4 regions of the Nonomuraea sp. NPDC003214 genome follow, and region 2 is predicted to be linked to each of the others. Evidence: riboswitches for the same ligand, from Rfam matches in the RefSeq annotation. Region 2 holds a riboswitch; each other region holds the start of a gene.
What was found. A riboswitch is a leader RNA that binds a small molecule or an ion and turns the genes downstream of it on or off. The one in region 2 is predicted to bind cyclic di-AMP.
Positions count from the first base shown of each region.

Region 1: it holds a riboswitch for cyclic di-AMP, as region 2 does, so the genes downstream of both, ACWDXC_RS07480 (hypothetical protein) here and ACWDXC_RS38045 (coiled-coil domain-containing protein) in region 2, are expected to answer to the same signal.
Region 3: it holds a riboswitch for cyclic di-AMP, as region 2 does, so the genes downstream of both, ACWDXC_RS24425 (C40 family peptidase) here and ACWDXC_RS38045 (coiled-coil domain-containing protein) in region 2, are expected to answer to the same signal.
Region 4: it holds a riboswitch for cyclic di-AMP, as region 2 does, so the genes downstream of both, ACWDXC_RS22250 (CHAP domain-containing protein) here and ACWDXC_RS38045 (coiled-coil domain-containing protein) in region 2, are expected to answer to the same signal.

Region 1 covers NZ_JBSFSX010000002.1:528,746-535,561, forward strand. Annotated here, with positions in the region: gene ACWDXC_RS07465 (rod shape-determining protein) at 1-819, opposite strand, end outside; gene ACWDXC_RS07470 (CBS domain-containing protein) at 863-1,306, opposite strand; gene ACWDXC_RS07475 (DUF5302 domain-containing protein) at 1,402-1,602, shown strand; cyclic di-AMP (ydaO/yuaA leader) riboswitch at 1,769-1,901, shown strand; gene ACWDXC_RS07480 (hypothetical protein) at 2,070-2,864, shown strand; gene ACWDXC_RS07485 (alpha/beta fold hydrolase) at 2,995-3,843, shown strand; gene ACWDXC_RS07490 (hypothetical protein) at 3,888-4,259, opposite strand; gene ACWDXC_RS07495 (hypothetical protein) at 4,302-5,081, opposite strand; gene ACWDXC_RS07500 (roadblock/LC7 domain-containing protein) at 5,086-5,463, opposite strand; gene ACWDXC_RS07505 (DUF4032 domain-containing protein) at 5,575-6,789, opposite strand; gene ACWDXC_RS07510 (DUF885 domain-containing protein) at 6,812-6,816, shown strand, end outside.
Region 2 covers NZ_JBSFSX010000016.1:127,590-134,405, reverse strand. Annotated here, with positions in the region: gene ACWDXC_RS38065 (TrpB-like pyridoxal phosphate-dependent enzyme) at 1-237, shown strand, start outside; gene ACWDXC_RS38060 (50S ribosomal protein bL37) at 239-316, opposite strand; gene ACWDXC_RS38055 (DeoR/GlpR family DNA-binding transcription regulator) at 450-1,229, shown strand; gene galT (galactose-1-phosphate uridylyltransferase) at 1,226-2,308, shown strand; cyclic di-AMP (ydaO/yuaA leader) riboswitch at 2,374-2,515, shown strand; gene ACWDXC_RS38045 (coiled-coil domain-containing protein) at 2,523-3,482, shown strand; gene ACWDXC_RS38040 (TetR/AcrR family transcriptional regulator) at 3,538-4,068, shown strand; gene ACWDXC_RS38035 (alpha/beta fold hydrolase) at 4,150-5,814, shown strand; gene ACWDXC_RS38030 (MmcQ/YjbR family DNA-binding protein) at 5,786-6,151, opposite strand; gene ACWDXC_RS38025 (M50 family metallopeptidase) at 6,148-6,816, opposite strand, start outside.
Region 3 covers NZ_JBSFSX010000007.1:509,436-516,251, forward strand. Annotated here, with positions in the region: gene ACWDXC_RS24405 (carbohydrate ABC transporter permease) at 1-288, shown strand, start outside; gene ACWDXC_RS24410 (glycosyltransferase family 4 protein) at 303-1,391, opposite strand; gene ACWDXC_RS24415 (M48 family metallopeptidase) at 1,388-2,809, opposite strand; gene ACWDXC_RS24420 (hypothetical protein) at 2,821-3,654, opposite strand; gene ACWDXC_RS24425 (C40 family peptidase) at 3,858-4,352, opposite strand; cyclic di-AMP (ydaO/yuaA leader) riboswitch at 4,429-4,588, opposite strand; gene ACWDXC_RS24430 (NlpC/P60 family protein) at 4,855-5,829, opposite strand; gene ACWDXC_RS24435 (NYN domain-containing protein) at 5,914-6,816, opposite strand, start outside.
Region 4 covers NZ_JBSFSX010000007.1:55,025-61,840, reverse strand. Annotated here, with positions in the region: gene ACWDXC_RS22265 (ABC transporter substrate-binding protein) at 1-775, opposite strand, end outside; gene ACWDXC_RS22260 (RNA polymerase sigma factor) at 1,044-2,354, opposite strand; gene ACWDXC_RS22255 (YciI family protein) at 3,140-3,577, opposite strand; gene ACWDXC_RS22250 (CHAP domain-containing protein) at 3,731-4,438, opposite strand; cyclic di-AMP (ydaO/yuaA leader) riboswitch at 4,451-4,588, opposite strand; gene ACWDXC_RS22245 (Gfo/Idh/MocA family protein) at 4,703-5,656, opposite strand; gene ACWDXC_RS22240 (aldo/keto reductase) at 5,709-6,524, opposite strand; gene ACWDXC_RS22235 (hypothetical protein) at 6,622-6,816, shown strand, end outside.

The sequences.
Region 1 (6,816 bases), on a different contig from region 2:
GAGGGTGGCGCCGCGCTCGCCGAGGTCGGCGGCCAGTTCGGGCGGGCAGTGCTCCACGGCGCGGGCGGCGGCCCGGACGATCGCGTCGACCGGCTGCCTGGTCGCCTCGTAGAGGTCGTGCACCGGGACCGTGACCACGCGCTCGCACCCGGTCTCCGGGTCGTGGCCGTGGACGAGGACCTGGCGGTGCAGCGGCTTCCAGGCGGTGCCGGCGTCGCGTTTGACGGCCTCGGCCTCGCTCTCGCTGATGAGGATGCCGTGCCGGTGTTCGACGAGGCGGGCGATGGCGCGGTTCATGTCGTCGCCGCCGACGCCGGTGGACGCGGCCGTCACCACGTCGCCGCCCGCCAGGACGGCGATCCTGGTGAGGCCGGGGCCGATGTCGACGACCATCGCGCCGGCGGGCTCGTCCAGCGCCACTCCGGCCCCGAGGGCCACCGCCAGCGCGTGCGGCACGAGGACCACGCCGCGCGCGTCGGCCTCGTACGCCAGGTCGCCGAGCGTCCGCGCGACGATCGGCGAGCAGCCGTCGGGCAGGGCCATGACCAGGCGCGGCCTGGTGAACTTGTGCACCCTGTGCACGAAGTGGCGGATGAGGAGCCGGGCCAGCTCGGGGTCTCCCGGCATGCCGCCGCGCACCGGCCAGCAGGTGTCGCCGCAGCAGACGGCCTGGGCGCCGAACCTGACGGCCCGGCCCGTCTCGGGACTTCGCGCGACGGCCGTGGGCTCGTTGAGCACGATGCCCCGGCCTCGTGCGTGGATCTGGGTGCTGACACTGCCGAGATCGATCGCGAGATCCCGGCCGAGCGGGCTCACCATGACCGGAATCTGCCCGCCATCGGGTCAAGGCAACACCAAGGAGCTAGTGCGGCAGCGACTGGCCCATCAGCGCCTGGAGCGTGACGCCGCCCAGCAGGGCGCCGTCGTCGACGACGGCGACGAGCGGGCTGTGCGTGCGGGCCATGAGCGCGGCCAGCTCCAGCAGGGTGGCGTCGCCGTCGGCGATGGGCAGCTCGCGCGGCTGCTCGGGCAGGGTCTCGCGGACCGTGCGCTCGCCGAGGCCGCGCATGAACGCGTCGGCGTGCTCCTCGTCGACGACCCTGGCCAGGGCGGGGTCGTCGAGGCAGTAGCGGGGGACGGCCAGGCGCAGCACCTGGGTGCCGGGCAGGATCGTGCGCGGACGGCCGTCGTCGTCGAGCACGATGAGCCCCGGCAGCCCGTGCTCGGCCAGCAGCCGGGCGGCGTCGGCCGCGCGGGTGTCGAGCGTCACGGTCGGGAAGTCGCTGACGAGATCGCGTGCGCGCACAGGCTCACCCTAACCGCTGGGCGGCCGTCCCGGTTTCGCGCCGTGTGGGCGATCGTGCGAAGCTGTGTACGTCCCTCAACACCAGGAGGTCCTCCATGGCGGAAACACCGGAGCCGGAAGTCAGCGAGACTCCCGAGGACGAGATGAAGCGCAAGTTCCGCGAGGCGCTGGAGCGCAAGCGCAACCAGGCCGCGGGCACGAGCGCGGGTGGCAGGGGCGCCGACGCCGCGAAGATTCACGGGGCACACGGGCCGGCTGCCAGCAAGCGATCTTTCAGGCGCAAGAGCGGCGGCTGAGATCCTGGCGTTTCAGGGGGGTACGGCAATGCCGTGCCCCCCTTTTCTTGACCCTCCTAGGTAGATCTTCGCCTGATTCATGGTGTTACCTTTGCGTTTGTCCGGTTTGGCATATACATTGGGTGGCGTTACCAGGTGGTGACCTAGCCCTTCACCAGGAAGAGGCGGCCACCTGGCGCCGAATCCCTCACGGGAACCGGGGACCCAACTTCTGGGGTGAATCCGGCCCTTCGCGGCCGGTAGGGCATCTCCACGCCCGAACCCGTCAGCTAACCCGGTAGGCGAGATGGAGAGGACACCCTACCTGTGATGTACCGCTGCGTCGTACCCCCAGCCCGCGCCCACTGAGCGGCACCACTTCCCCGAACTTCTCGCGCTCCGCGTAGCGACCGTTTGGCGTTCTGCCCGGCTACGCCCTTCTGAGTGAGCGCTTTTCCCCATTGCCTAACAAAGGACTTTACTTTTTCATGTCTGCTCGTATCGGCATGCGTTCCTTCGCCCTGCTCACCGCCACCGCCGCCGGCGCCCTCGCCTTCGGGGCCGGCGCCGCCCACGCCGACGTCGACGAGAGCCAGAAGGTGCTGCTGAAGGGCGCGACCACCGCGTCCTACTTCTGGGACGACTCCTCCGGCCGCGCCGGTGACACGGGTCTGCCCGCCAGTGGCAAGCCCATGCAGAAGGGCCTGGCCGCCAGCCCGAGCTGGCCGCTGATGACCGAGGGCTACGTCGTCTACAAGGGCAAGAAGATGCCCTTCTTCGTGGGTGACCGCGGTCCCGGCAACCCGTCCAACAACGGCGTCATGCTCGACCTGGACGCCAAGACGTTCGCCGAGCTGACCGGCGGCAAGTTCAACTCCAGCACGCTGATGGTCGACGGCAACGGCGGCAAGGGCCACATCGAGGTCCAGTACGTCATCACCAAGTGGGGCGACGGCGTGGGCAAGAAGAACCACCCCGTGGCCTTCTCGACCGGCGCCTGGTCCCGCGTGGACCGCAACCCGGCCCAGCCGCCGACCATCCTGGCGGAGAAGAAGACCGAGGAGAGCAAGCCCCGCGTCGAGGCTCCCGGCAGCGGCGGCGTCGCTCCGGCCGCGTACACCGCGAGCGAGCGCCCCGCGGGCGGCGGCTCCAAGCCCGCCGCCGCGGCGGCCGGCGAGGAGACCGGTGGCGTCGGTGGCGCCGTGCTGGCCGGCGGTCTCGCCCTGGCCGGTGGCGGCGTGATCCTCGGCCGCGACCGGCTCCGCAAGCTGATGGGCCGCTGACCCTGACGGGCAGCTGACCCAGCAAGGAGCTCAGGCGTCCGAGCCGTCCCCCGGCCGGGCGCCTGAGCCTTCCGCATGGGTGGCCGGGCGTGCTTTACGCGGGACGAATTAGAAGGTAATTCTAGTATCCGTGACCACCCACGCCTCGGCGAACGGCATCGACCTCGCCTACGAGAGCTTCGGCTCACCTGACGGGCGCCCGCTCCTGCTCATCATGGGGCTGGGCGCCCAGCTCATCCACTGGGACGACGACCTCTGCACGGCCCTGGCCGGCCAGGGGCATCACGTCGTCCGGTTCGACAACCGCGACGCCGGTCTGTCCACGCACTTCCACGAGGCGGGCGTGCCCGACTTCCGGGGCGCCGCCCCGTACCTGCTGGACGACATGGCCGACGACGCCGCCGGGCTCATGGACGCGCTCGGCTGGCCCGCGGCGCACGTCATGGGCGCGTCGATGGGCGGCATGATCGCCCAGACGCTGGCCGTGCGCCACCCGGAACGGGTGCTCACCCTCACCTCGATCATGTCGACCACCGGCCCCGCGGTCGCCCCGCCGACCGAGGCCGCGGGCGCGGTGCTGTTCGGCGCGCCGCCGGCCGACCGGGAGGCGGTCCTGGCGCAGGCGCTCAAGACCTGGTCGGTGATCGGCTCGCCGGGCTACGAGATGGACCGCGAGCGCGTCCTGCGGCTGGCCGGCCTGGCCTTCGACCGCTGCTTCGACCCGCCGGGCACGGCCCGCCAGCTCGCCGCGATCATGGCCTCCGGCGACCGCACCGAGGGCCTGGCGGCCGTCAAGGTGCCGACGCTGGTCGTGCACGGCGAGGACGACCAGCTCGTCCCGGTCGAGGGCGGGCGCGCCACGGCGGCGGCCATCGATGGGGCCGAGCTGCTGACGTTCCCTGGCATGGGGCACGACCTTCCCCGCCCGCTCTGGCCCGAGATCGTCGCCGCCGTGACGCGGCTCACCTCCCGCGTGTGACGGTGGCTCGTGCCCGCCGCGCCCCGGGCACGAGCCACCGGGTCTCAGACCTCCAGCTTCTCCTCGATGGCCCGGAGCTGGTGCCTGGCCAGGGCCAGGTTGGCCCGGCTCCGGTCGAGGGCCAGGTAGAGGAACAGGCCCTTGCCGCCGCGCCCGGTCAGCGGCCGGATGATGTGATACTGGCCGCTGAGCGAGATGAGGATGTCCTCGATCGCGTCCTTGAGCCCGAGCGAGTCCATCGTGCGCAGCTTGGCCTTGACGACCTCGGTGTTGCCGGCCGCCGCCACCTGGAGGTCCAGGTCCTTGGAGCCGCCGAGCGTGCCCAGCGCCATGCCGCTGCCGTGGTCGACGATCGCCGCGCCGATCGAGCCGTCGATCGTCATCATCTCCTTGAGCGAGATGTCCATGCCGGCCATGTCGTCCTCCGTTCGTTGTGATCGTCCCGGCGTGAGCGGTCCTCACGCCAGTTCTTCCAGCGCCTTCCTCAGCCGCAGCAGCAGGGCCACGTCCACCTGCTGCCTGGGCTCCGCGGGCTCCCCGGCGCCCTGCGGGCCCGGCTTCGGCTGCCGCTTGGCGCGTCTGGGCAGGGCGGCCCGCTCGTCGGGGAGCAGCAGCCCGGCCGCGGCCAGCCGCCGCACCGCGAGCATGACCGCGTAGCCCGTCCGGCCCAGCCGCCTGGCCAGGTCGAGCGGCGTGGCCTCCTGGTCGGCGGCGACCACGACCTCCCACTGCACGTCGGTGAGCGTCACGCCCTGCCCGCGCAGCCGGGGCGAGACCCGTACCGGTGCGGTGTCGACGGCGGCGTCGGGCCAGACGCTCGCCAGGTGGGCGCGGCGGCGCGCGCACTCGCGCACCAGCCCCGCCACGTCGAAGTACCAGCGCCCGCCCAGCCAGTGCCGCTCGCCCGGCCGGAACTTCGGCCGCGGCCCCGCCGCGGGCAGCAGGAAGAACGCCGCGTCCAGCACCGCGCCGAGCACGCAGTACTGCAGCTCGCCGAGCGTGACCGGCCCCTCCCGCAGCAGCCGCTCGCACCCGCCGTCGGCCTGCGTGCGCCGCAGCGCGGCCTCCGACACGCGCCCCCGGGAGGCGAGCAGCCGCTCGGCGCCCGGCGTGCGGGCGCATTCCATGTACGTGATCCGCCCGGCGTCGAGGTAGATCGTGCCGGCCCGGCCGACCCGCAGCGCGCCCGTGGAGCGTTCGCGGGCCAGTCCGGCCAGGTGCGTGTCCAGGGGTGGCATGCCGTCACGCCAGCAGTTCGGCGGAGATGGCGCGCAGCCGGTGCCGCGCCAGGGCGATGTTCGCGCGTTCGAGGTCCAGCCGGACGTAGATCACCAGCGGCCCGTCGAAGAGCGTGTCCAGCGGGCGCAGCAGGTGGTGGCCCTTGTCCGTGGTGATCAGCACGTCCTCGACGCGCACGGTGTCGCCCGGGCAGGCGCGCGCCAGCCCGTCGACGGTGGCGCGCAGCGTCTCCGTCAGCGCGGCGGCGGACTTCTCCGCGTCCGCGCCGGGCGGGATGGCGCTGGCGGCCACCGCCATGCCGCTCGTGTGGTCCACGAGCATCGCGTCCAGCGCTCCCGGTATCGCCATGACCTCGGTCAGGCAGCCGTCCAGTCCCAGCACGCGATCAGCTTAGGGAGAGCGGACTGACAGCAATTTCCACAAGATAAGGATCTATATGGCCCGGAGTAAGAAAAACCCAACCGCGACGGATTTATCGTGCCATTGTGGAATTTAATTCATATTCGGAGTCTCGTCCGGCAGTAAAGCCTTCTCGTCAGGCTTGAACACCAGCACGTTGTCCACGTACGACTTGACCGCCGCCGCCAGCCCGACGTCGCCCCCCTCGGCCTCCGACAGGTACCACCGGTGGTCCAGGATCTCGTGGAAGAGCTGGGCGGTCTCCAGCTTGCCGCGCAGCTCGGCGGGGATGGCCGCGAGCGTGGGCTGGAACACCTCGGCCAGCCACCGGTGCGCCACGATGGCCTCGTCCTCGTGCCGCAGCCCCTTGGCCACGCGGAACCCGTCGAGGTCGTTGAGCAGCCGCCGCGCCTGGTTCTCCTCGGCGTCCAGGCCGGTCAGCCGGAGCAGCCGCCGCTGGTGGTGACCGGCGTCGACGACCTTGGGGCGGACGATGAGCCGCCCGGTGCCGACCTTGCGCCGGACCATCATCTCGGCCACGTCGAAGCCGAGCAGGTTGAGCCGCCGGATGCGCTGCTCGACGCGGTGCCAGTCGACCTCCTCGATGATCTCGTCCTGGGTGATCTCCGCCCACAGCCGGTGATAGCGGTTGACCACGTCCTCGGCGGTCTCCATCGGGTCGATCGACGGGTGCAGCAGCCCGCCGGCCTCCAGGTCGAGCATCTCGCCGAAGATGTTCGTGTGCGCCGCGTCGATGTCGCCGAGCCGCTGGCCCTCGCTGATCATCGGGTGCATCTCGCCGGTCTCCGCGTCGACCAGGTAGGCGGCGAACGCGCCCGCGTCCCGGCGGAACAGCGTGTTGGACAGCGAGCAGTCGCCCCAGAAGAACCCGTTCAGGTGCAGCCGCACCAGCAGCACCGCGAGCGCGTCCAGCAGCCGGGTGAGCGTGTCGGGCCGCAGCGTGCCGGACATGACGGCCCGGTAGGGGAGCGAGAACTGCAGGTGCCGGGTGATCAGCGCCGCGTCCAGCCCCTCGTCGCGGCCGGTGACGTACGCGACTGGCTCGACGGCGGGGGCGTCGAGCCGGGCCAGGTCCCACAGGAGCTGGTACTCGCGCTTGGCGTAGCGCTCGCTGATCTCCTTGATCGCGTACACCTTGCCGGAGAGCCGGGCGAAGCGCACCACGTGCCGCGAGATGCCGCGCGGGAGGTCGACGAGATGGTGCTGGGGCCACTGTTCGAGGGGAAGCTCCCAGGGGAGCCTGATCAGGTCGGGATCGCCTAGCGCGCCGGTGATCTGAAGGGGCATTTGCTCAGGATATTGTGCGTTGGTGGA
Region 2 (6,816 bases):
TTCGCCAGGACGGAGGGCATCGTGCCCGCGCCGGAGCCGACGCACGCGCTGGCCGAGACCATCGCCGAGGCGCGGCGGTGCGCGGAGAGCGGCGAGGCGAAGGTCATCCTGACGGCGCTGTGCGGGCACGGGCACTTCGACCTCGCCGCCTACGACCGCTACCTGTCGGGCGAGATGACGGACTTCACGCTGCCGCAGGAGCGGATCGACGAGGCGCTGAGCGAGCTGCCCGGGTGAGTCAGCGCGCCGTGGGGCGCTTGCCGTGGTTGGCCTTCTTCTTCTTGCGTGCCTTGCCCTTGCGTGCGCGCTTGGCCATGTCGCATCCCTCCTGGTGATGGGCTCTCTCAATGTCTCCCGCATCGGGGCGCTGGACAAGCGTCCCGAGGACCTAACATTCCCCAACATATTCGTGTCATAATTTGGTGGAATCTGTTGGAAGGAGCGGGGGCGTGCTCGCACAGCAGCGTCAGCAGGCGATTCTCGAACGCGTCCGCAGCGCAGGCGGGGTCCGGGTGGCCGATCTCGTGCGCGAGCTCGGCGTCTCCGACATGACGATCCGCCGCGACCTGGAGGTGCTCGCCGAGCGCGGGCTGCTGGAGAAGGTGCACGGCGGCGCCACGACGCTCGGCCCCGGCTCGACCGAGGAGCCGGGGTTCACCGCCAAGTCGGCCCGCCAGCAGCAGGAGAAGGAGTCCATCGCGCGGCGCGCCGCCCAGCTCGTCCGGCCCGGCACCGCGGTCGCCCTGTCGGCCGGCACCACGACGTGGGCGCTGGCCCGTCACCTGATCGGGGTGCCGGAGCTGACCGTCATCACCAACTCGGTCCCCGTGGCCGAGGTCTTCCACCGCAATCCGCGCGCCGATCGCACGGTCGTGCTCACCGGCGGCGTCCGCACCCCCTCCGACGCGCTCGTCGGCCCGGTGGCCGTGGCCGCGATCCGGCGCCTGCACGTGGACACCCTGTTCCTGGGCGTGCACGGGATGAGCGTGCGGGCCGGGTTCACCACGCCCAACCTGCTGGAGTCCGAGACCGACCGGGAGCTGGTCAACGCCGCGCACCGGCTGGTCGTGCCCGCCGACCACACCAAGTGGAACACGGTCGGCATCAGCACGATCGCGGAGCTGCGCGAGGCCGACGTGGTCATCAGCGACCCCGGGCTGCCCCAGGAGGCACGTACGGAGCTGGCCGAACGCGCCGGCGAACTGATCATCGCGGAGGGCTCGCAGTGAAGCGCACCATCACCCATCTGGCCGACGGCCGGGAGCTGATCTACTTCGACCGGCGTGACGACGCCGACCGGAGCGCGATCGACCGGCGGCCGCTCGATCCCCGGCCGGTGGCGTCGGAGCTGCGCTACGACCCGCTGACCGAGGAGTGGATAGCGGTGGCCGGGCACCGGCAGACGCGCACGTTCCTGCCTCCGGCCGACGAGTGCCCGCTGTGCCCGTCGTCCGACACGCGGGCGTCGGAGATCCCGGCGGACGACTACGACGTGGTCGTGTTCGAGAACCGGTTCCCGTCGTTCTCCCGCAATCTCGGCAGTTACGCGGACGTGGGCGGGCTGAGCGAGGTCCGGCCGGGTGTGGGGCGGTGCGAGGTGATGTGCTTCACCTCCGAGCACTCCTCGTCGTTCTCGCAGCTCTCCGACGACCGGGTGGAGCTGGTCATGGAGGCGTGGGCCGACCGCACGGCCGAGCTGTCCTCGATCGAGGGCGTGGAGCAGGTGTTCTGCTTCGAGAACCGGGGCGAGGAGATCGGCATCACGCTCTTCCACCCGCACGGCCAGATCTACGCCTATCCGTACGTCACGCCGCGCGCCAAGCTGCAGCTCGGCGCCGCCAGGCGCTACGCGGGGCGGCGGCCGGGGCGCAACCTGTTCGCCGACGTGCTGGCGGCCGAGCGGGAGGCGGGCACCCGGGTGGTGGCCGCCAACGAGCTGTGGACGGCGTTCGTGCCCGCTGCCGCGCGGTGGCCGTTCGAGGTGCATCTCTACCCGCATCGCCGGGTGCCGGACCTGGCGGCGCTGTCGGAGGCCGAGCGGGCGGCGTTCGCCCCGCTCTACACCTCGGTGCTGCGCGCGCTGGACGGGCTCTTCGGCGTCGCGATGCCGTACATCTCGGCCTGGCACCAGGCGCCGGTCCGGCAGGACCGTGAGCTGGGCTATCTTCATCTGGAGCTGTTCAGCATCCGGCGGGCGCCGGGCAAGCTGAAGTACCTGGCGGGATCGGAGTCGGCCATGGGAGCCTTCGTCAACGACGTGCTCCCGGAAGAGGCGGCACGCATGCTTCGATCACAGGTAGATCACTAATTGATTTCCGATTGATGTCGCATTACTCGTGATCTACCACTACTATCCCTTCAAGCACGGTCATAGCACCGTGTACGCCTAATCCCGGGCGAGTTGCCCGGGAGCCGGGGACCCATCCGCACCTGGGGTGAATCCACTTCGGTGGTAGGGAAGCGACTCCCATGCCCGAACCCGTCAGCTAACCCGGCCGGCAGAGGGAGAGGAAACCCCGCACGTGGCGTCAGCGTCCCCCACGCGACTTGCCATCGGCGTCGTCACCGCGGCAGCGATGACGTTCGCCACCTGGTCAGCACCGGCCGCGGCCGAGCCCAAGCCGTCCGAGAGCCAGCTCCGCGGCGACCTGAAGCAGCTCAACAAGAAGGTCGACCAGCTCATCGAGCGCTACAACGCCAAACGCGTCGAGCTCGCCAAGGCCCGCGAGGCCGCCGAGGCGGCCAAGAAGCGGCTCGCCGCCGCCGACCAGGCGCTCGCCGCCGCCCAGCTGAAGGTGGCCGAGCTCGCCAGACTTCGTTACCAGAGCGGCACGCTGGGGCTGCCCTACTACATGGTGCCGCCCGACGGGGCCAGCGCGGCCGTGGTCGAACAGCTCACCGCCGAGCAGCAGGCCATCGTGGCCGGCGTGGCCGCCGCCCGCGACGAGCAGAAGAAGGCCGCCGACGCGGCCGCCGCCCTGGCCCGCCGGCTCAGCGCCGACACGACCGAGGTGGCCAAGCAGCGTGACGAGGCCGAGGACGTCATCGGCGACATCGAGAAGAAGCTGGAGGACCTGATCCCGTTCAGCACCGGGCGGCGCTCCGACGGCACCTGGGCCCCGCAGCTGCCGAGCGGCACTGACAACATCACCGCCCGCACCCGGGCGATGAAGGCGCAGATCGAGAAGAGCTTCAAGCTGCCGTTCAGCGTCGGCTGCTTCCGATCGGGCTCCAGCGGCGAGCATCCGCTGGGTCGGGCCTGCGACTTCATGATGAGCGCCGGCGGCTCCATGCCCACCGCGGCCAACAACGCCCTCGGCGACCGCATCGCCGAATGGACCGTGAAGAACCGGGACAAGCTCGGCGTCAAGTACGTGATCTGGAAGCAGCGGATCAACCACGGCTCCGGCTGGAACGCCATGTCCAACCGCGGCAGCATCACCGAGAACCACTACGACCACGTCCACATCTCGATGCACTGACGAGGCCGGCCGGCTCGGCGTTGACATAATATGTAGATCGGTCTAGTTTTTCGGCATGGGCAAGAAGGGGGCCGAGACTCGGCTGCGGATCCTGGAGGCGACCCAGGAGCTGGTCGAGGCGGGCGGTTATGCCAATGCCGGGCTCAACCAGGTGATCGCCGCCAGCGGGGCGCCGCGCGGGTCGCTGTACTTCCACTTCCCCGAGGGCAAGGACCAGCTGGTCGGCGAGTCGATCCGGCGGGCCGGGGCGGCGATCGGGTCGGCCTTCGACGACCTGGCCGTGGACGAGGTGCTGCGGCTGCTGGGCGATCGGCTGGAGGAGTCGGGCTGGCGCAAGGGCTGCCCGGTGGCCACCGTGGCGCTCGAGATGGCCGCCGCCAGCGACCCGCTCCAGCAGGCGTGCTCGGAGGTCTACACGTCGTGGGAGGCCGCCCTGCGTACGCGGCTCGCGGGGCGGCCGGACGCCGACGATCTCGCCGTCACGGTCCTGGCGCTGATCGAGGGGGCGCTGCTGCTGGCCAAGGCGCACCGCAGCCGGGAGCCGCTGGACCGCGTCGCCGCCGTGCTCGCCGGGCTGCTGCGCTGACCCCTGGGGCCGCCTTCCCACCACGGAGGCGGCTCTTTTTATGGCCAGAAAATATGTAGACCGATCTATTGAGGAGCTTCCTTGGACGCGATCGTCTTCGGCGCGACCGGCTTCGTCGGCCGGGCACTCGTCGCCGAGTTGCTGGGCCGCGGGCAGCGGGTGGCGGCGGCCGTGCGGACCGACACCCTCACCCCGTGGCTGGCCGAGCGGGGCGTCGCCACCGGCGGGCTGAGCGTCGTCACCGCCGACGTCACCCGCCCGCTCACCGGACTCCCCCGGGCACGCGACGTCTACAACGCCGCGGCGCGCTTCGCGTTCGGCCTCGGCGTCGAGGAGGCTCGCGCCGTGAACGTGACCGGGGCGCTCCACGTGCTCGAATGGGCCGCCACGCTCCCCCGCCTGCGACGGCTCGTGCACATCAGCGGCTACCGGGTGAGCGGCGTCCGCCCCGACTACGCCCGGCTGGGCGCGTACGAGGCGTCCAAGGCCGAGGCCGACCTCGCCGTTCATGCCAGGGCGCGCGAGCTGGGCGTCCCGCTGACCGTCGTCAACCCCAGCACGGTGATCGGCCCCGGTCAGCACCTCGGCCTGGCCTCCCTCGTCGGGGACCTGTGGAACGGGCGGCTCCCGGCGCTGCCCGGCGGCCCGGACGTCTTCCTGCCGGTCGTCACGATGGACTACTTCACGCGCTTCCTGGCGGAGATCCCCGCCGCCCCTGCGGGCGAGGACCACTGGGTGCTCGACGACGACACGCCGCCGCTGCCCGAGCTGATCGGCCTGGTCGCCCGGCACCTCGGCGCGCGCGCGCCGCGCCGGACGATCCCCGTCGGCCTGGTGCGGCGGCTGCCGCAGGCGCTCACCGGCGCCGATCCGGAGACGCTGTCGTTCCTGTCGTCGGACCGCTACCCGACGGCCTCGGCCCGCGCCCTCGCCGCCCGGGCCGGCCTGGAGATGCCGCCGGTCGCCGACGCCCTGCGCGCGTGGGCGGACGACCTGGTGGCGGCCCGCTTCGGCGCGGCGACGCCGTGGCTGCGCCCGTACGGGTTCCGGGACCGTACGTGGGTGATGGGGGACGCCCGCGACCCAGGGCACGTGCTGCTGCACGGGCTGCCGGTGAACGCCGACGTGTGGGCGCGGGTGGCCGCCCTGCTGCCGGGGCCGGTTCTCGCGCCCGATCTGCCCGGGCTGGGCCGGTCCGCGCCGTCGGACCGGCCGGTGGAGGCGTGGCTGGCCGGGCTGATGGGCAGCGTGCGGACGCGGCCGACGCTGGTGGCGCACTCGCTGGCCTGCGGGCCCGCGCTGCGGTTCGCGGTCGAGCATCCCGAGCGGGTGGGCGGGCTGGTGCTCGTGGCCCCGGCGTTCCTCCAGGCTCCGGCGTCGTGGGCGGCGCGTTCGGCCGTGGCCGCGCCCCTGCTGCGCCGCATGTCCGCCGCCCGGCTGGCCGCCACGCTGGGCGTGCCCGAAGGGCCGGAGGTGGCGAGCGCCGCGCTGGACCTGCACCGCCCGGGGGTGGCGCGGCGCGTGGTCGCGGCGCTGCGGGCGGCGTCGGCCGCACGGGACGCCACGCGGGCGCTGCTGACACGGGTGCGGGTCCCCGTCGAGATCGTGACGGGCTCGGCCGACCCGCTCACGGCCGACCCGGGGCATCCGGTGACCGAGATCGCCGGGGCCGGGCACTATCCGCAGCTCACCCACCCCGACCAGGTCGCCCGGGTGCTCAGCCGGCCGGTGGCATCCGCTCGATGAGGGACTTGGGCGCGACCTGCCGGTAGGCGTCGGCGACGATCTCGCCGATCTCCGCCCAGTCGACGTCCACGTCCAGGTAGACGCCCAGCCAGCCGCGATGGCCCACGTACGGGGGCCGGAAGAAGCGGGCCGGGTCCTCGGCCACCAGCTCCTGCTGGACGCCGGGCGGGGCCGCGCACCAGAACGCCAGGCGGTCGTCGTGGTGGTGGTCGGCGTACATGACGAACGTCTTCTTGCCCCGCACGAACCAGGTGGGCTCGCCGTGGCTGAGCCGCTCGGTCGTCTCCGGCAGCGCGAGGCACAGCCGCCGGAGCTCGTCGAGCGGGTCCGCGGTCATCCGGTGAGCCTCAGCGGGTTGATCAGGTCGGCGTAGACCAGCAGCCCGGCCATGATGATCATGACGAAGGCGAGCGCGTAGGTGAGCGGCAGCACCTTGGCGATGTCCACGTACGCGGGCTCGGGGCGGCGGCGGACCCGGGCGTAGGCCCGCTTGAGGCCCTCCCACAGGCCGCCCGCGATGTGGCCGCCGTCGAGCGGCAGCAGCGGAATCAGGTTGAACATGCCGATCGCCAGGTTGAAGCCGGCCAGCAGGTTGACGAAGATGTGGAACTTCTGGATGCCGGTCAGGTCGGAGGCGAGGATCTCGCCGCCCATCCGCCCGGCGCCGACGACGCCGACCGGGCCCTCGGGGTCGCGTTCCTCGCCGGAGAAGGCGGCGTGCCACACGCCCACCATCTTCTCCGGCAGGTTGACCAGCGACTGCGCCACCCTGCCCGTGAGCTCGGCCATGTGGCCGGCGACCGCGCCGATGCTCTGCTGCTGCATGACCTCGGTGGGCATGACGCCGAGGAAGCCGACGTTCTTCTCGATCACCTTGGGGTCGTCGGGCTTGGGCCGGTCCTGGGCGATGAGCGTGACGTCGAGCGTCATCGGCTTCCCGTCGCGCACGATGCCGAGCGCCACCTCGCCCGCGCCGTGGGAGCGGATCAGCCGGGTCGCGTC
Region 3 (6,816 bases), on a different contig from region 2:
CGCTACTGGAAGCTGACGCTGCCGCTGTGCCGCCCGGTGCTGGCGGCGCTGGCGACGTTGCAGTTCACCTGGATGTACAACGACTTCCTGTGGGCGCTGGTGCTCATGTCGTCGGGTGACAAGCTGCCCGTCACCTCGGCGCTGAACAACCTGCGCGGCCAGTTCTTCACCGACTACAACCTGCTGGCGGCCGGGTCGGTGCTGGTCGCGCTGCCGACGCTGATCGTCTTCCAGCTCCTGCACAAGCAGTTCGTCGCCGGGCTCACGCTCGGGTCCACGAAGGGATGATCAGGCAGGGATGATCACAGCAGGGCGCGGAAGCGGTCGGCGACCCGGTCCCACGACCATTCGGCGGCGATCCAGTCGCGGCCGGCCTCGCCCAGCTTCCGCGCCCGCTCGGGCGCGCTCAGCAGCTCGATCAGGGCCGCGGCCACCTCCCCGGTGTCGCGGCCGTCGACGACCAGGCCGGTCTCGCCGTGCCGCACCGCCTCGGGCGCGCCTCCGGACGCGCCCGCCACCACCGGCAGCCCCGTCGCCGACGCCTCCAGGAACACGATCCCGAGCCCTTCCACGTCGACCCCGCCCCACCGGGTACGGCACGGCATCGCGAACACGTCGCCGGCCGCGTAGTAGCCGGGCAGGTCGGCGGCCGGGACGCTGCCGGTGAACACGATCGACGGGCTGCCCGCGGCCAGCCGTTCCAGCCTGCGCCGGTGCGGGCCGCCGCCGACCAGCAGCAGCACCGCGCCCGGCACCTCGCGCAGGACCCTCGGCCAGGCTCTGATGAGCTGGTCCTGCCCTTTGCGCGGCACCAGCCGGGACACGCACACCACCACCGGCCCGCCGCCGGGCCGCCGGGGCTCCACGTCGGGCCGGAACTGCGTCACGTCCACGCCCGGGGCCAGCCGTACCAGCTTGTCCTCGGGGACGACCGGCGCCAGCCGGGCGCGGGTGTAGGGGCCGAGGTAGGTGACCACGTCGGCGTGGCCGGCGATGCGGCGCAGCACCGAGCGGAACACAGGCGCGCCCGCCCAGGACGCCTCGTGGCCGTGCGTGAGCATGACGATCCGCCGCGCGCCCGCCGCGCGCAGGCGCGGCGCGAGCAGGCCGAGCGGCGCCGCCGCGCCGAACACGACGGTGTCGGCGCCGTGCTCGGCCACCAGCCGCGCCGCCCGCCGGGCGACGGCGGGCGTCGGCAGCATCAGCCGGCCCGGGTGACGCACGACCCGGTACGGCTGCCGCCGGTCGAACTCGGCGCAGCCGGGCCAGGCCGGGGCGTAGACGGCCACGCCGGGGGTGCGCAGGGCCAGGCCGTGCACGAACGACTGGATGCCGCCGGGGCGCGGCGGGAAGTCGTTGGTGACGACGACCACCCGGGGAGGTGCGCTCACGGCTGGGGGCGGCCGTTCAGCTCGGCCCAGGAGCGGGCCATGGCGATCCGCTGGGCAGCCGTGGGATGGGAGGCATAGAGCACATATTCCACCGCATCTGGCGACAAGTCGGAAATATTGGCTGTTGCCAGGCGTTTCTGCATCGCGACGAACGTCGCCGGGTCGCCCGTCAGGTCCAGGGCGTGCGCGTCGGCCCTGGCCTCGATGTGGCGGCTGATCACGTTCTGCGCCGGGCCGGACAGGAACGTCGCCAGCGTCATCAGCCCCAGAACCACGCCCACCGCCCGGGGATCGGTGATCGGCGCGCCGCCCGTACGCCGCCGTGCCGCTCCGAACACCAGGAACAGCAGGACCGCCCCCAGCGCCGCGCCGAGCGCCCCGACGAGCGTGCCGTGCAGCACGTCGCGGTTCTTCGCGTGGCCGAGCTCGTGCGCCACCACCAGCTCCACCTCGCGCGGCGGCGCCTTGAGCAGCGTGTCGTAGACGACGATCCGGCGCGTCGCGCCGAACCCCGAGACGTAGGCGTTCAGCGCGGTCGTCCGGCGCGAGGCGTCGGCCACCAGCACGTCCTCCACCGGCACCCCGTCACGCTCGGCCATCGCCATCAGGTTGGCGCGCAGCGGCGAGTCCGGCATGGCGTGGAAGTCGTTGAACACCGGCTCGAACACCACCGGGTAGACGAACGACGCCCCCACGGTCAGCGCGAACGCCCCGGCGGCGGCCGGGATCCACCAGCGCCGGATCCGCCGCGCCAGCGCCACCACGGCCAGCACCATGACGGCCAGCAGGGCCGCGTTGATGCCGACGCTCTTGAGCCGGTCGCCCGTCCAGGCCGCCCAGTCCTGCGTGGACAGCCCGAAGTCGCGCAGCGCGCCCTCGAACCACATGCCGAGCGGCCACCGCACGGCCTCCTCGATCACCGTGAGCACGAGCACGCCCAGCAGCACCCGCGCCCACCACGGGCCCCGCAGCCATCCCAGCAGCCTCGCGCCGAGCGGCGTGGCCACGAGCAGCCCGGCGAACACCAGCGTGACGCCCAGCGACAGGTAGCTCGGCACGCTGGTGGCCGCGTCGAACGCCTGCGAGCGGGCGATCTCGGCGGCGCCGAAGTCACGCGCCGGGTCGGGCGTCACCTCGGGCGCCCCGGCGGGCAGCGCCGTCCACGGCGTCGTGAACGCCACCACCCCGGCGATCACCGCCCCGAGCACGGCCAGCCCGGCCCCGGCCTCCCGCCGCAGCCTCGCCTCACGCCCGCCCCCGTCGCCGGCCCCGTCCCCGGCCGCGTGCCCGTCCCCGGCCACGTCCTCGTCCCCGGTCTCGGGCGACGGCTCGGCGAGGTCCGCCCCCTTCAGGGCTCGGGAGGCGGGCGGGCCGACGTCCTGTTCGGTCGTCTCGCGCCGTTCCTGCCGGTCGTCCATGTCGCGTCCCCTCACGCCAGTCGGTCCCGGACGTACGCGCGCCACAGCCGGGTCAGCGTGCCCGCCGAGAGCCCCAGCGAGGCCAGCGCCCGGCCCACGCCGTACGTCTGGGCATCACGGTAGAGCCTCACCAGGCTCTTCTCACCCCAGCGCGCGGCGACGAGGCGACACACCAGCCAGGCTTCCTGGTACGCGCGGGCGAGCCGGCCCGCTTCGGCCCCGGGGACGAAGTCGGCCGCGTCCGGCAGATCGGACGGCGTCCGCCCGGCCCGCACCTCGGCGGCCAGCTCGGCGGCGGCCACCTCGACGGGCAGCCCGGCGTCCCGGTAGGCCACGTAGTCGGCGAAGCCCTCGTACAGCCAGACGGGCAGCCCGTCGGTCCCGGCGGCCACGTGGGTCAGCTCGTGGGCCAGCACGACGTCACGCCCGACCGGGGTGAGACGGGCGAAGTGCTCGGGCACCACGATCACGCGTCCCCGGTCGGCCACCGCCGCCAGCCCGTCGACCGACGCGACGCCCGCCAGCGCGGCGGCCTCCCGCGCCGAGGCGGGCACCAGGACCACGGCCCGGACGTCGCCGCCCAGCACTCCGCCGACCCGCCGCCCCGCGGTGTCGGCCCGGCGCGCCAGGTCCGCCAGCAGCCCGGGGGGCGCGTCCTGCCCGGCGACGAGCGACCGCTCACCGCGTACGACGTCGAGCCCGTCGCCCCAGCGCGCCCGCACGCCGGCGAGCACCCCCGCCTCGGTGGCGGCGCCTCCCGGCCCCGGGACCGCGCCGGACCCACCGGCCAGGAACGCCGCGACAACCAGCAGCACCACCGGCACGACCCGCCGACGCCCCCGCACGAGCACCCTGCCGGGCGCGCTGCCGGGCGCTCTCCCGGACGTGATACCGGACGTGCTGCCGGGCCCATTTCCAGGTCCGCTGCCGGACCCCTTGTCGGACACGCTGCCCGATCGTAGCCGCCGTTCCTGAGCGTCGGCCCGGTCCGGAGCCCGGGAAGGCCGAAGGCCCCGTCCCGGGGCGGGGACGGGGCCTTCGGCGCAGGTCACAGACCGGGACGCACCGCGCCGGCGAACGACGCCTTGCGCCAGCCGCGCAGCTTCTCGACGCGCACGCGCTGGCCCGTTCTCGGCGAGTGGACCATCTTGCCGTCGCCGACGTACATGCCCACGTGCCCGAGCCCGCGGAAGAACATCAGGTCACCCGGCTGCAGGTGCTTGTAGGAGACCTTCTTCCTGATGCGCGCGAACTGGCTGTTCGTCACGCGCGGGATCTTCACCCCGGCCTTCTTCCAGGCGTACTGGACGAGGCCCGAGCAGTCGAACGACCCGGGGCCGGTGGCGCCGTAGCGGTACGGGTCGCCGATCTGCTTCTTGGCCACGGCCACGGCCTTGCGGGCCTTGGCCTTCTGCCGAGCGACCTTGGCCACCTTCGACGACTTGACGGACTTCTCCGTCTTTGTCACCGCAGTGGTGGCGAACTCATTCGTCGTCGCCGCCTGCGCCGTCGGGGCGTGGACGACCAGACCTCCGGCCGTCACGGTGATCAGCGCTGCGCCACTCAGGGCGAGACGGGACAGACGGGGGTTGTGCGAGAGGGTAGACAGGATTGCTCCTAGGGGCTTCCACGAACGCCTACCGGGTTAGCTGACGGATTCGGGCCTGGAAGTCGCCCTACGGCGCTGAACGCGCCGATTCACCCCTGATCACCGCGTACGGGATCGCTGGGTCCCCGGCTCCGTGCCTCCTGGCTGCACGGACTCGGCAGGCCACCGCCGCGTCTTCGCGCCTCGGGGGCGCTGGCCGCGGTGACCGGCGGATGGTTCTTTCTGTCGAACATCGGGGGACCCGATGGTGACCGGCGGGCGTCCTGGCTGGAACGCCGCGACGCCAGAAGTTACGCCGAAAAGTCACGTAATGGCAAAGCCTGAGTAAGCGAGTAAAGATCAGACACGCCGGGAGTCAGGCCCTCATCCCCCGCCGGAGCAGCGGGTTTCGTTACCCAAGTGTGACCCTCCTCACACTTGGGCCGACCCCGTCTTGTCAGGGACGTACGGCGCCCACGAGACGGCGCCCGTACGACGAGAGTGTGACCACCTTCACCACGTCACCCGTCTGCGGCGCGTGCACGATCTTGCCGCCGCCCGCGTAGATGCTCACGTGCCCGAGGCCCTCGCTGAAGATCAGGTCGCCGGGCTCCAGCGCGTTGAGCGACACCTTGCGACTGGCGCCCCACGACCACTGCTGCCAGGTCGTGCGCGGCAGCGACACGCCACCGGCCCGCCAGGCGGCCTGCGTGAGCCCCGAGCAGTCGTAGCCGCCCGGCCCGGTGCCGCCGAACACGTACGGCTTGCCGACCTGCGCGTACGCGAAGCGCAGCACGGCCGCCGCGTTGCCCGAGGCGGGACCCGTGTACTTGAGGCCGGTGCTGTTGGGATTGCCCGCCTTGTACGCGCCCAGCCGGTCGAGGAGCTTCTTCTGGTCCTTGATGAGGTCCAGGATCTCCGCCCGGTCCTTCTTGACGGCGTCCCGCTCCTTGTCGGCCGCGGCCAGCGCCTCCTCGGCGCGGTCACGGTCGGTCTTCAGCCCCCGGTTGGCCCGGTCGAAGGCGGCGAGCTTCTGGGTGCGCTCCTGGGCGAGCTGCCCGCGTAACGCCATCCCGTACAGCAGATCGGCCGGATCGTCGCTGGTCATCATGCTGGGCAGGGTCGAGAAGTCGCCCCCCAGCTTGTACGTCTCGACGGCCATGTTGACGACCTCACCGCGCAGATCCGCGACGGTCGCCAGCTTGCGCTTGTACGTGTCGTTCAGCCGGCTGTAGCGCGCCTTGGCCTCTTTGTACTTCTCGGTGGCCGTGTTGTAGCGGTCCACGACCTTGTCGGCCTTGTCGTTGAGCTTGTCGAGCTTCGCTCTCGCCTGCGCGAGAGTCGGCTTGGGATCGGCCAGCACCCCTCCGACGGGGGTCATCACCAGTCCGAACACCAGACCCGCGGCCAGCGGCACCCGGCCCAACCTCACAGCGTCGCCTCCCAGGGGATCATCCTCGGGGCGAAATAGTACAGAAGTGGCGAGTAATCCTCACCTAAACGCCATATTCGTCATCTATGCGCGACCGAGCCGCCTCAGCAGCAGCGCGGACGGCACGGGCCTGGCGCCCATCCGCCTGACGGACTCGGCCACCTCGCGGTCGGAGGAGACCACGGCGATCGCCCGGCCGGGCGGCTCGGCCCGGACGAGCTGGCGGATCAGGTCGTCGGCGATCTCGCCCGGCGCGCTGAACAGCACCCGCACCCCGCGCGGCGCCACCACCTGCACCGGAGAGTTGAGCTCGGCGCCGTCGAACACCACGGTCACCTCGACGCGCGTCTGCGCGACCAGCCCGCCGAGCCCGGTCATCAGGCGGGCGCGCTGGTCGGCGAGCGTGAGCGTGCCGTAGCCGGACTTGGTCACGTTGTAGCCGTCGATGATCAAATGCACCTGCGGCAGCGCCAGAAGCTGATCGAGCAGCTGCGGGTCGTCGTCGGCCAGCGCGCGGGCGGGCACGCCGCGCACACCCGGCCGCTCACCGGTGAGCGCCGCGACCGAGTCGGCCGGCCGGCTGATCATGGTGGGCAGCGCCAGCTCCCTGCGCAGCCCCGCCGAGGCGTCCTGCAACGCGTCGAGCAGCACCCGGATGCGCGCGTCCTCGACGCTGCGGCCCTCGCGCGCGGCCCGGCGCGAGGCTTCGAGCTGCTTCTCCACATCGGCCAGGCGCTCACGCAACCGCCGCAGCTCCGACTCCCCCGCGCTGCCGGCGGCCGTGGCCGCGTGCCTGGCCTCCTCTGCGGCCTGCTCCATCTCCTCGGCCCGCCGCACCGCGCCCTTCGCGCGCTCGCGGGCCTCGTGCAGCTTGCGGCGCAGCTCGGAGTTCTCGCCGCGGGCCGCCTTCAGCTGCTCGCGCAGCCGCTCGGCCTCCTCCTTGGCCGCGCTCTTCTGCGCGGCGAGCTGCTCACGCAGCCGGGAGAC
Region 4 (6,816 bases), on a different contig from region 2:
TCTGCACCCAGTCGAAGGACGTCTTGACCGCCGGGTTCGTCTCCAGCACGAGCTGGTTGCTCTTGTCGAAGTAGGAGACGTTGCCGTTCTTCGGCGCCTCCTGCGAAAGGATCACGTTGTAGATGGTGTTCGGGCCGTCCATCCACTTGGCGTCCTTGTTGGCGGCCTGGAACTTCTTGCCGGCCTCCAGGTACGCGTCCCAGGTCGGCCAGAGCTTGGCGACCTCCTCGCGGTCGGTCGGCAGCCCCGCCTTCTCGAACAGGTCCTTGCGGTAGCACATGGTCATGCCGCCGATGTCGGTGCCGAGCGCGAACAGCTTGCCGTCGGCGTTGATGCCCGCCTCCCACTTGGCCGCCGGGAAGTCGGCCTTGCGGTCCTGCAGCCCGTGCTCGCCCAGGTCGGTAAAGAACTGCGGCCGGGCGGCCATCAGGCCCATCGCGCCCTCGTCGATGCCGACGATGTCGCCGGCGCCGCTGCCCGCCTGCAGGCGCTGCAGCAGCTGCGGCAGGTAGACGTCCTCGAACCGGTCGGTCAGGTTCGTGTACTTGATCTGGATGTTCGGGTGCTCGGCGTTCCACTTCTCGACGGCGGCGTCGTAACCGAAGTTCTCGCCACCGCCGAAGGTGTGCACATTGATCGTGACAGGCTCTGCCGCCGCCGTCGTCTCACCGGCCCCGGCCGGCGTCGTCGTGCCGCCGCCGCCACACGCGGCCGTCGCGACGGCCAGCGCCGCGACCATGACACCGGAAACAGCAAAGCGCTTGTGGTTCGTCATTCCGTACCCCTTTTGGGTGTGGATCGTGGGAGGTGCATCGCGGGGTGAGCCGCGAGAGGAAGGTCTTTGGGAGCGCTCCCACAAAGAGTGCCCGTATGGCGTGCGGACGTCAACGTCCCGAAACTCAACCGTTACCTCTGGGGTGTTTCAGGGCACTAGAAGCGGATTTTTCACCTTAAAGGGCTCATATAGCCCTTTGGGAGCGCTCCCATCTCATGCGCACCTATTCCACACCACTCCGGGCAGCCCACCCCGGCGGCGGTGGGGATCAGCCGCAGGCCAGGGCGCGCTCCTCCAGCAGCCGCCGCTCCCGCCCGTTGCGCGTCAGCCCCGCCGCCCGCACGAACTCCGCCCGCGCCTCCGCCAGCCGGCCCAGCCGGAACAGCAGATCCCCGCGCACGCTCGGCAGCAGATGGTAGCCGCGCATCGCGGGCTCCCCGGCGATCTGGTCCACCAGCTCCAGCCCCACCGCCGGGCCGTACGCCATCGCCAGCGCCACCGCCCGGTTCAGCTCCACCACCGGCGAGCGCGACAGGCGCGCCAGCTCCTCGTACAGCGCCGCGATCCGCGCCCAGTCGGTCTCCTCCGCCGTCAGCGCGCGCGCGTGACAGGCGGCGATCGCCGCCTGCAACGTGTACGGCCCCATCCCCCCGCCCGCGGCCCCGCCCACAGCCTCGCCCGGAGCCCCACCCACAGCCTCGCCCAGGTTCCCGCCCCGGTCCCCGCTCAGTTCCTCGGCCCGCGCCAGCGCCGCTAGGCCGCGGCCGATGAGCAGCCGGTCCCAGCGCGCCCGGTTCTGCTCCAGCAGCAGCACCGGCTCGCCCGACGGCCCCACCCGCGCCGCCGCCCGCGACGCCTGGATCTCCATCAGCGCCACCAGCCCGTGGACCTCCGCCTCCTTCGGCATCAGCCCGGCCAGCACCCGCCCCAGCCGAAGCGCGTCCTCGCACAGCCCCGGCCGCATCCAGTCGTCACCCGCCGTCGCCGAATAGCCCTCGTTGAAGATCAGGTAGATGACCTCCAGCACCGACGACAGCCGATCCGCCAGCTCCGCGCCCTCCGGCACCTCGAACGGCACCCCGCGCTCCGCCAGCGTCCGCTTGGCTCGCACCACCCGCTGCGCCATCGTCGACTCCGGCACCAGGAACGCCCGCGCGATCTCGTCCGTCGACAACCCGCCCAGCACCCGCAACGTCAGCGCCACCCGCGCCTCCGTCGACAGCACCGGATGGCACGCCGTGAAAACCAGCCGCAGCAGGTCGTCCTCGATCTCCTCGACGCCCGGCAGCTCCGTCTCGTCGTCCAGCTCCCGGCCCAGCTCGACCAGCTTGCGCTCGAACCGCTCCCGCCGCCGGATCATGTCCACCGCCCGGCGCTTGCCCACGGTCATCAGCCAGGCGCCCGGATTGCGCGGCACCCCCTCCCGCGGCCACTGCTCCAGCGCCGCCACCAGCGCGTCCTGCGCCAGCTCCTCCGCGAGGCCGACGTCACGCACCATCCCGGCCAGCCCGGCGATCACCCGGGCCGCCTCGATGCGCCACACCGCCTCAATGGCCCGATGAGTCTCCGACGCTGTCACCCGCCCATGACAACAGCCCCGCCCACCCCCTCGCAACCCGAGCGCCCTCCCGTGGGACGCACCCCTCCCACCACGCGGCCCCGCCGCTTCGTGGGGGCACGCCTCCCTGAGGCGGCGGCTTCCCATGAGGCGGCGGCTGCGCCGCGCAACGCGGCCCACAACCCACCGACGCCGCCCAGCCCACCAGCGGGGTCGGACCGTCCGGGGTCCGGGCGGCCGGTGGGGCCGCGCCCCCGGACCGGGGCACCGGAGGGGATGGGTCCGGACCGCCGATGGGGCCGGGCCATCCGGGGTGCGCGCCGCCGTTGGGGCCGCGCCCCTGGGGCCGGGCCCAACTGAGGGGGCGGGCCCGGGGGACCGGTGGGGGTGGGCCGTCCGGGGCGTGGGCCGCCGGTGGGGTGGGGCCGCCTCGGCGGAGGCCGCCAGAGGGCCGGATTGCCTGGGGGCCGGTGGGTTGGGCCGTCCGGGGCGTGGGCCGCCGGTGCGGTCGGGGCCGCTCCGCCGGGGGTCGCCGGTGGGGTGGGGCCGCCCCGGCGGGGCCACCAGAGGGCCGGACTGCCCGAGGCGCCCCTTCCGGGGGCCCGCCCCCTCCCGGGGTTGCCGCCATCCTGGGGCTTCCGCCTGCCCGGCGGGGTGCGGCCTTCGGGGAGGGGGCGCCGCTTCCGGGAGTCACCCTTCCGGGGTTGCCGCCACCTGGGGCTTCCCGCCTGCCCGGCGGGGGCGCGGCCTTCCGGGAGGGGCCGCCGCAGCGCGCCGCCTCCCACTGGGGCGCCGCTCTCGGACGGTCAGGGCTCAGGTGGGGAGTCGAGGGTGGCGCGGAGGGTGGCGTGGCGTTGGGCGGTTTCGGGGGTCAGGGAGGTCTCGGGCATGTCCGAGGGGTCGAAGACCTGCCAGACGTCCAGGCCGATGCCGTCGTGGCCGGGCGGGACGGGGACGCGCAGGGCCCATTCGAGCGCCTCCTCCCGCGACTTGACCTGGATCAGCCAGAAGCCGGCGATGAGCTCCTTGGCCTCGGCGAACGGCCCGTCGATGACGCGGGCCTTGCCGCCGCTGTAGGCGATCCGGGCGCCGCGCGAGCTGGGGTGGAGCCCTTCGGCGGCCAGCAGGACGCCGGCTTTCACGAGCGACTCGTTGAAGGCCGTCATGTTGTCGACGAGCTCCTGGCTCGGCAGGGCGCCGGCCTCGGTCTCCTCGCTGGCCTTGCCGACGATCAGGAATTTCACGGTGCGTTCTCCTCGTCCAGGCGGTGAAGCGGGCTCCCGGCGAGCCTGCCACACCTGTGCGTCGTCCCGGAGGGGGCCGGATCGACACGGGGAGGGGAGGAAACGCGGAAGCGCGCGCCCGGGGGAGGGGCGCGCGCTTCGCCAGGGGGAGGGTCAGGCGGCGTACGAGGGGTAGCCGTAGCCGACGACCTGGGACTTGGGCCGGACGCGCTCCTCGACCTTGCCGTTGCCGGTGTTGCCCTCGATCGTGGAGATCGTGCCGTCGCCGTTGTCCTTGACGACGAAGCCGACGTGCTGGATGGCGCTGATGCTCTTGCTGCCGTTCCAGGCGAAGAAGACGACGGCGCCGGGCTTGGCCTCGGTGCCCCAGCGGTCGTTGGCGGCGAACCACTTGGCGTGGGTCACGGTGTAGGCGTCCCAGCCGACCTGCGGGCGGGCGCCGGTCTGCTCGCCGACCCAGGAGACGAACATGGAGCACCAGGGGGCGTTCAGGTAGGCGCTGGGGTTGCCGCCGTCGCGGGCGACGGTCTCGAGGGCGCGCTTGGAGCTGGCGTACCACTGCTGGAACTTGGTGCCGCCGCCGTAGGCGTTCTCGGAGGTGCCGACCTGGGCCTTGGCCAGGGCCAGGACCTGGGAGGCGGTGACGTTGACCTGGTTGGCGCCGGCCCTGGTCTGCGTGGACTCGGACATGGTCTGGGTCTCGACCTGGTGGCCGGGCTCGGCGGCCTGGGCGGGGAGTGCGGTGGTCATCCCGGCGCCGAGTCCGGCGGCCAGGACGGTTGCGCCGAGGGTGGCGCGGAGGGAGGCGCCGGCGCGGGGGTGAAGCTTCTTCGGGGCACGGGTAAGACGGTGCTTCGCCATCGAGGGGATTACTCCTTGCTTCCATGCCGCTTACCGGGTTAGCTGACGGGTTCGGGCGTGGAAGCTGCCCTACGGCACACAAGGTGCCGATTCACCCCAAAGGACATGGGTCCCCGGTTCCGCGCAAGGCGGATTCAGCGGTCACAGGACGATCCTGTGAGTGTCGTGCGATGGTTGGCAACGACCGGACAAACCGGACGTAAGCCGCGAATGCGCCATAAGGTAATACATCCGCCAAGGCATTACAAGTCGATAAAGTCGCAGCTAGGCGAGTTGCCCGCGCGCGTCGGCCAGGAGCCCCATCATGGCAAGGGATTCGTCAAGGGGCATGATCGCGCTCTCGGTCCGGTTCTCGGCGAGCGCGTCCCGCACCTCGCGCAGCTCCCCGGCGTAGCCGTTGTCGGCCGGGTCGAGCTCGTGCTCCTCGGTCTCCATCGACGGCCCGCTGAGCACCACCCGCCGGGGCGCCCAGAACGGCGCGTCCAGGTCGGCGCGCATCCCGGTGCCCACGATGCTGGCCGAGTTGGGGAAGTGCGCGAGCAGCGAGGTGTCGACCAGCGCCCGCCGGCCGCCCGGGTAGACGAGCACCCCGCCCGCCTCCGCGTCGACCCCGTTGGGCGCCAGCGCGCCCGTCAGGTGCATGGACTCGGGCATGCCGAGGAAGAGCTGGGCCAGCCCCAGGGGATAGATGCCCAGGTCGAGCAGCGCGCCCCCGCCCAGCTCGGGCGCCCACAGCCGGTGCGCGGGATCGTACGGCAGCGCGAACCCGAACGAGGCCCGCACCGAGCGGATCTCGCCGAAGCGCGGGTCGTCCTTGAGCATGCGCACCAGCGGGTTGAACCGCATCCACATGGCCTCCATCAGGAAGACCCCGGCCTCGCGGGCCAGGCGGACCATGCGCTCGGCGTCGGCCAGGCTCGCCGCCAGCGGCTTCTCGCACAGCACCGCCTTGCCCGCCGCGATCGCGGCCTCGGCCACCTCCAGGTGCTGGGCGTGCGGGGTCGCCACGTAGACGGCGTCGACGGCCGGGTCGGCGCACAGCTCGGCGTAGGAGCCGTAGGCGGACTCGGCGCCCAGCGTCGCCGCCAGCGCCTTGGCCCGGCCCAGGTCGCGGGAGCCGACGGCGGCCACCCGCATGCCCGGCTCCGCCGCGATGACCGCCCCCACGGTCCTGGCGATGCCGCCCGTCGCCGCGATGCCCCACGCTAGATCTCGCACGCGGAAGATCGTACTGATTCATCCGCGGACGCGAAACCTGCCCGGTTTCACCTCACGGGAACACGTCCGGGTCCGGGCCCAGCCGGCGGCCCGCGTTCAGGGCGCCGATGGCGGCCATGTCCTCCTGGTCGAGCGTGAAGTCGAAGACCGCGATGTTCTCCTTGATCCGCGACGGCGTGACGGACTTGGGGATGACGATGTTGCCGAGCTGGATGTGCCAGCGCAGCACGATCTGCGCGGGCGTGCGGCCGTGCTTGTCGGCCAGCACCGCCAGCGCGGGCTCCGACAGCAGCCCCTTGCCCTGCCCGAGCGGGCTCCAGGCCTGCGTGAGGATGCCGTTCTTGTCGTGGAACTCGCGCAGCTCGCGCTGCTGGAAGTACGGGTGCAGCTCGATCTGGTTGATGCACGGCGGCACGTCGGCCTCGTCGAGCAGCCGCTGCAGCGTCTCGACGGTGAAGTTGGACACGCCGATGGCCTTGGCCCGGCCGTCGCGGTAGACCTTCTCCAGCGCGCGCCACGCCTGGACGTACTTGTCCTGCCGCTGCGCCGGCCAGTGGATCAGGTAGAGGTCGACGTAGTCGAGGCCGAGCCTGCCCAGGCTCTCCTCGAAGGCCTGCTCGGCGCGGTCGTGGTCGTTGTTCCACAGCTTCGTGGTGATGAACAGCTTCTCCCGCGGGATGCCGGAGGCGCGCACCGCCCGCCCCACACCGGCCTCGTTGCGGTAGAGCTTGGCGGTGTCGATGTGGCGGTAGCCGCATGCGAGCGCGGTCGTGACCGCCTGCTCCGCCTCGTCGTCGGGCACCTGCCAGACGCCGAGCCCCAGCTGCGGGATCTCCACGCCGTCTCTGTATAGCCGTAGCGAGTTCATACCCTCCATTGTTCACGTGCCGTTCCGAGCGGCTTAAGCCGCCCGGGCTAGCTTGAAGCGGTCGTGAACGGGCCATCACCTGGCTGGGAGAACATCAGTGGTCAAACGGGCGTCGGCCTGGGTGGAGTCGCCGCTCCAGATGCTGTGCGCCGTCGAGGCCCACCATGCCGGGCTGCTGGGGCCGTCGGCCGAGGTCGTGCCGCGCGCGGGGCTGCGCGCGCTGCGGGTGACGCGGCGCGAGCTGCGCCGCCTGCCGCTGCCCGGCGGCCTGGAGCTGGCCGAGCCGCGCGAG